DNA from 2 places in the Variovorax sp. 38R genome. Region 2 is predicted to be linked to the other one. Evidence: riboswitches for the same ligand, from Rfam matches in the RefSeq annotation. Region 2 holds a riboswitch; the other holds the start of a gene.
What was found. A riboswitch is a leader RNA that binds a small molecule or an ion and turns the genes downstream of it on or off. The one in region 2 is predicted to bind S-adenosylhomocysteine.

Region 1 (3,409 bases), 1.0 Mb from region 2:
GCGACTGCGCCGATGGTCAACGCCACGCCGCGCATGTCCCGCGTCCTCAGAGCCCCGCGCTCTTGAGCCGCGCGGCCTGTTCCCTGAACAGCTCCGGCGGCTTCTTCTCGTAGTACGGGAACTGGCTGCCGTAGGTGTTGCCGAAGGCCTGGTTCACTTCGTCGAGGTGGTTCTGGCGGTAGTCGCCCAGGTGCGTGCCCAGTCGCGTGGTGCAGACCGCGAGCAGGCCGTCGTTGGCCTCGCCGAAGAAGAACAGGCCGCCCAGCGTCGACAGCGCCGTGTCGCTCGGGTCGAACAGGTTGAAGCTGGTCGACACGCCCGACCACGAGTAGTAGCGCACGCCGTTGGCCACCGCCGCGCCGCTCTTCACGTCGCACGACGAGCCCGCGGCGGGGCGCCCCTGCGGAAACTTGGCGTCGAAGGCCGCGCCGCCCGCCGTGGTCAGCGAGGCCAGCGCGTTCAGCGGCACTTCGGGCAGCTGGCTCGGGTCCTTGCCCGAGAGAAAACCGATCATCCCCGTCAGCAGGCCGATGGCCTTCACCACCAGCGTCTGGGCGATGCCGCCTTCGGGCAGCTTGGCCAGCAGGTCGGCCACTTTGGAGCCGCCGTTCGCGCCGCCCACCGACGTGACCGACGCCACCATGTCGGGCGCCACCGCCGCCACGTAACGCACCGTGGGCGAGCCCTGCGAATGGCCGATGAGGTTGAACTTGAGCGTGGGGTTCTGCTCCAGCGCGCGGATGGTCTTGAGCTCCTGCAGCAGCTGCTCGCCGCGGATCTCGGAGGTGTTGGTGCCTGACACCTGCGCCACGTACACCTTGGCGCCCGCACCGGCCAGCTTGCCGGGGATGTCGTAGAAGTAATCGACGCCCAGCAGGTTGTCGAAGCCCAGCAGGCCGTGGACCAGCACGATCGGGTAGCGGGTTTTCGCCGTGTCGGAGGTCACGCGGGCCTCGACCCGCGTCGCGGTGTCGCTGGCGGCAGCCTGCGCGGGCGGCGTGAAAACCGTGAGGGCCGCTGCGGCCAGGAGGCCGCAGCTCAAGGCCACGGCGCGCACCGGGGTGGCTGCATGCTGCAACCGGGCAATCGACTTCCTGACCATCTGGCGCTCTCCCTTACGTCTGATTAAAAACACGAACGTTCGTTCGGAAACGGTGGGCGCATTCTGTTGACACGTGCAGGAATGAAAACTGGGGTTTTCCCAGGGCGCAATCGAATCGACCTAAAATGCGCGACTTCCCAAGGAGCGTTGCAGCGGTTCGCCACAGAGGCGAATCGTCAGGCTTGGGGCGACAACGACGCTCGCCTGTTCGACTCTTCCGCAGGTGAGGTCATGTCCCAGATTCCCGCTTCCGTTTCCGCTCCCGTTGCTCCCCCTCCCATGAAGCTGTCCGGCCTCGAGCCGGTCGCCATCGGCGCAGGCACGCTGTTCGTCAACATCGGCGAGCGCACCAACGTCACCGGCTCCAAGGCCTTCGCGCGGATGATCCTCAACGGCCAGTTCGAAGAGGCCCTGGCCGTCGCGCGCCAGCAGGTCGAGAACGGCGCGCAGGTCATCGACATCAACATGGACGAGGCCATGCTCGACAGCAAGGTCGCCATGGTCCGCTTCCTGAACCTCATTGCGAGCGAACCCGACATCGCGCGCGTGCCGGTGATGGTCGACAGCTCGAAGTGGGAGGTTATCGAGGCCGGCCTGCGCTGCATCCAGGGCAAGGGCATCGTCAACTCCATCTCCATGAAGGAGGGCGTCGACAAGTTCAAGCACGAGGCCAAGCTGGTCAAGCGCTACGGCGCCGCCGCGGTGGTCATGGCCTTCGACGAGAAGGGCCAGGCCGACACCTACGCACGCAAGATCGAGATCTGCGAGCGCGCCTACCGCGTGCTGGTCGACGAGGTGGGTTTTCCGCCCGAAGACATCATCTTCGACCCGAACATCTTCGCCATTGCCACCGGCATCGAGGAGCACGACAACTACGCCGTCGACTTCATCAACGCCGTGCGCTGGATCAAGGAGAACCTGCCGGGTGCCAAGGTGTCGGGCGGCGTGAGCAACGTGAGCTTCAGCTTCCGCGGCAACGACCCGATGCGCGAAGCCATCCACACCGTGTTCCTGTACCACGCGATCCAGGCGGGCATGGACATGGGCATCGTCAACGCCGGCATGGTCGGCGTGTACGACGACCTGGAGCCCACGCTGCGCGAGCGCGTGGAAGACGTGGTGCTCAACCGCCGCCCCGACGCGGGCGAGCGCCTCGTCGAAGTGGCCGAAACCGCCAAGAGCGGTGCCAAGGACGAAAGCAAGCGCCTCGAATGGCGCGGCACGCCCGAGCACCCGGTGCACGTCAACCAGCGCCTCTCGCACGCCATGGTGCACGGCATCACCGATTTCATCGTCGAAGACACCGAAGAGGCCTACCAGCAGATCCTGGCCAAGGGCGGCCGTCCGCTGCACGTGATCGAAGGTCCGCTCATGGACGGCATGAACATCGTGGGCGACCTGTTCGGCGCCGGCAAGATGTTCCTGCCGCAGGTGGTCAAGTCGGCACGCGTCATGAAGTCGGCCGTGGCCCACCTGCTGCCCTACATCGAGGAAGAAAAGCTGCGCGATGAGGCCGCGGGCCGCGACGTGCGCACCAAGGGCAAGATCATCATCGCCACCGTGAAGGGCGACGTGCACGACATCGGCAAGAACATCGTGACCGTCGTGCTCCAGTGCAACAACTTCGAAGTGGTGAACATGGGCGTGATGGTCCCGTGCCATGAAATCCTGGCGCGTGCCAAGGTCGAGGGCGCGGACATCGTGGGCCTGTCGGGCCTCATCACGCCGAGCCTCGAAGAGATGCAGTACGTGGCCGGCGAGATGCAGCGCGACGACCATTTCCGCATCAAGAAGATCCCGCTCATGATCGGCGGCGCCACCACCAGCCGCGTGCACACCGCCGTGAAAATTGCGCCGCACTACGAAGGCCCCGTGGTCTACGTGCCCGATGCCTCGCGCAGCGTGAGCGTGGCGCAGAGCCTGCTCTCCGACCAAGCCACCGCGTACATCGACGAGATCAACGCCGACTACGCCAAGGTGCGCACGCAGCACGCCAACAAGAAGCAGGTGCCGATGTGGCCGCTGGCCAAGGCGCGCGCCAACAAGACGCCGGTCGACTTCGCGCAGTTCGTGCCGACGGTGCCCAAGTTCATCGGCCGTCGCGTGTTCAAGAACTTCGACCTCACCGAGCTGGCCAAGTACATCGACTGGGGCCCGTTCTTCCAGACCTGGGACCTGGCCGGCCCGTTCCCCGCCATCCTGAAAGACGACGTGGTCGGCACCGAGGCCGTGCGCGTGTACGCCGACGGCCAGCGCATGCTCAAGCGCCTCATCGAAGGGCGCTGGCTCAGCGCCAGCGGCGTGGTC
Region 2 (3,409 bases):
GCTCGGCCGACTCGGGCACTTCGTCCTTGTTCTTGACGACATTTCGCCACGCGTCGCTCGTGCCCGCATCACGCCAGCGCATGCCGCCGGCGATGAGCCGGACGGCTTGCGAACGCGACGCGGCCATGCCGCGTTCTACCAACAGTTGATCAGCGCGCATGGACGCTTAATAGCGGTACGTGTCGGGCTTGTACGGGCCGTTCTTGCTCACGCCGATGTAGGCGGCTTGCGCGTCGGTCAGCTCGGTGAGCATGGCGCCGACCTTCTTCAGGTGCAGGCGCGCGACCTTCTCGTCCAGGTGCTTGGGCAGCACGTAGACCTTGCCCACCTGGTACGCGTCGGGCTTGGTGAACAGCTCGATCTGGGCGATGGTCTGGTTGGCGAACGACGACGACATCACGAAGCTCGGGTGGCCCGTGCCGCAGCCCAGGTTCACGAGGCGGCCCTTGGCCAGCAGGATGATCTTCTTGCCGTCCGGAAAGGTGATGTGGTCGACCTGCGGCTTGATTTCTTCCCACTCGTACTTCTCGATCGACGCGACATCGATCTCGTTGTCGAAGTGGCCGATGTTGCAGACGATGGCCTGGTCCTTCATCTTCGCCATCGTGTCGTGCGTGATGACGTCCTTGTTGCCGGTGGTGGTCACGAAGATGTCGGCCTTGTCGGCGGCGTACTCCATGGTCACGACCTTGTAGCCTTCCATCGCGGCCTGCAGGGCGTTGATCGGGTCGATTTCAGTCACCCACACCTGGGCGCTCAGGGCGCGCAGGGCCTGGGCCGAGCCCTTGCCCACGTCGCCGTAGCCGGCCACGCAGGCCACCTTGCCGGCGATCATCACGTCGGTCGCGCGCTTGATGCCGTCGACCAGCGATTCGCGGCAACCGTACAGGTTGTCGAACTTGCTCTTGGTGACCGAGTCGTTCACGTTGATGGCGCGGAACAGCAGCGTGCCCTTGGCGCTCATCTCGTTCAGGCGGTGCACGCCGGTGGTCGTCTCTTCGGTCACGCCGATGATTTCAGCGGACTTGCGGGTGTACCAGGTGTCGTCCACGGCCAGCTTGGCCTTGATGGCGGCGTAAAGAATGCGTTCTTCTTCGCTGGTCGGATTGGCGAGCACGCCCAGATCCTTCTCGGCGCGCTGGCCCAGGTGCATGAGCAACGTGGCGTCGCCGCCGTCGTCCAGGATCATGTTCGGGCCTTCGCCCTTCGAACCCTTGGGGCCGAAGTCGAAGATGGCGTGGGTGTAGTCCCAGTAGTCGGTCAGCGACTCGCCCTTGATGGCGAACACCGGCGTGCCGGCGGCGGCAATGGCGGCGGCGGCGTGGTCCTGCGTCGAGAAGATGTTGCACGAGGCCCAGCGCACTTCGGCGCCCAGGGCTTGCAGCGTCTCGATGAGCACGGCCGTCTGGATGGTCATGTGCAGCGAGCCCGTGATGCGCGCGCCCTTGAGCGCCTGGCCCTTCGAGAACTCTTCACGGATGGCCATGAGGCCGGGCATCTCGGTTTCGGCGATGCGGATTTCCTTGCGGCCCCAGGCGGCAAGGGACAGGTCGGCAATCGCCTGGTCGGCGGTCGAGACGGGGGTGGGCTTGAGTACAGCGCTCATGAGAACTCCAAAACTGGTTTGAAAGATGCCACTGCGTACGGGGAAGAAAAACTCACCGCGAGAACAGCGGATGAGCGTGGTTGCGATGTGGTCCGAGCCTCACGCCTGACGGCGCTGCAACGCTCCTCGGAGCGCCGGATTGTAGTCGCGGCCGTTCCGCCCGCCAATCGACCGGGGCATCCCACATCACGGAAAGCGCGGGCGGCTTCAGCGTCGCATGGGCCACCTCGGGAAACTCCGCAGGCAAATCCGCGCTTCGACCGCCCTCGGCCGCGCCGGCCCGGCGTATCGTGGCGGCGGGCCCCGGCCGCCCGGCCGCTGCCTGCATCCACCCGTTCGATTGTTTTCATCACCCGACACAGGAGATTCCGCACCATGGCCACTGCCAAGAAAGCCGCCGCGAACAAAACCACCGCCAGCAGCGCCGGCGCAAAGCAGGCGGCGCCGTCCGCCGCGGACATGCTCGATCCGATGAAGAACCTCAAGGGCATGGCCGAGCGCCTGCAGAACCTGAACCTCACCGGCGGCGCCGGCAAGCTGCTCGACAGCGGCCGCAAGGACCTGCAGGCGCTGATGCAGGCCAACGAGAAGTCCTACCAGGGCCTGCAGACCGTGGTGCAGCGACAGACCGAGATGATCAAGACGGCCATCGGCGAATGGCAGACCGCCGCCAAGGCGATGCCGGGCAAGGACCCGAAGGAAAACCTGGCCAAGCTCGACGAGCTGGGCCGCCAGTCGTTCCAGCGCGCCGTCGACGACATCAAGGAACTGGCCACCCTGGCCGCCAAGTCGCAGGCCGATGCCTTCGACGTGGTGCGCCAGCGCATCCAGGCCAACGTGGACGAGGTCACGAAGCTGCTGCAGCGCAAGTAACGCAACGAAAACCGCGGGCCACATGACCGCCGTCCCACCCCGCACCGAACGGCGCACCCGCGCCAACGGCATCGACCTGGCCTGGGACAGCTTCGGCGACCCCGAGGCGCCGCCGCTGCTGCTGGTCATGGGCCTCGGCGCCCAGATGGTCGCCTGGGACGACGCGTTCTGCGCCGGCCTGGCGCAGGCCGGCGGCCACCACGTGATCCGCTTCGACAACCGCGACATCGGCCACTCCACGCACCTGCCGCACGCCGGCGTGCCCGACATCCAGGCGCTGATGCTGCAGGCCATGGCGGGCCGGCCGCTGCAGGTGCCCTACACGCTGCGCGACATGGCCGACGACTGCGCCGGGCTGCTCGACGCGCTGGGCATCGCGCGCGCCCACATCGTGGGTGCGTCGATGGGCGGCGCCATCGGGCAGGAGATGGCCATCCACCACCCGGAGCGGATGCGTTCGCTCACCAGCATCATGTCGAGCACCGGCGACCCGGCCCTGCCGCCGCCCACGCCCGAGGCGCTGGCGGTGCTGTTCGCGCCCACGCCCACCAGCTTCGAGGCCTACCTGCCGCACCACGCCAAGGTGTGGCGCGTGCTGCGCGGGCCCGACGCTTTTCCGCTCGACGAGGCACGCGATGCCGGGCGTGCGCAGCTCGCCTTTCTGCGCGGCCTCAACCCGGGCGGCGTGGCGCGGCAGTTGGCGGCGGTGTTCGCGTCGGGCAACCGCAAGCCGGCGCTGCGCGCGGTGCAGGTGCCCACGCTGGTGATCCACGGCGACGTCGATCCGCTGGTGCCCGTGGCCTGCGGCATCGACGTGGCCGAGGCCATTCCCGGCGCGAAGCTGCTGCGCATTCCGCGCATGGGGCACGCGCTGCCGATGTCGATGTGGCCGCAGATCACCGAGGCCATCGTGGCGCACACCGCGCAGGC

Region 1: linked by a shared signal. The riboswitch ahead of metH (methionine synthase) and the one ahead of ahcY (adenosylhomocysteinase) in region 2 are both predicted to bind S-adenosylhomocysteine.

Annotation. Positions count from the first base shown of each region.
Region 1 is NZ_CP062121.1:6,849,125-6,852,533, forward strand. Features, by position in the region: gene IG196_RS31865 (lipase secretion chaperone) at 1-35, opposite strand, end outside; gene IG196_RS31870 (esterase/lipase family protein) at 47-1,102, opposite strand; S-adenosyl-L-homocysteine riboswitch at 1,236-1,311, shown strand; gene metH (methionine synthase) at 1,334-3,409, shown strand, end outside.
Region 2 is NZ_CP062121.1:5,831,868-5,835,276, forward strand. Features, by position in the region: gene IG196_RS27040 (TlyA family RNA methyltransferase) at 1-160, opposite strand, end outside; gene ahcY (adenosylhomocysteinase) at 167-1,606, opposite strand; S-adenosyl-L-homocysteine riboswitch at 1,672-1,740, opposite strand; gene phaP (TIGR01841 family phasin) at 1,982-2,479, shown strand; gene IG196_RS27055 (alpha/beta fold hydrolase) at 2,502-3,409, shown strand, end outside.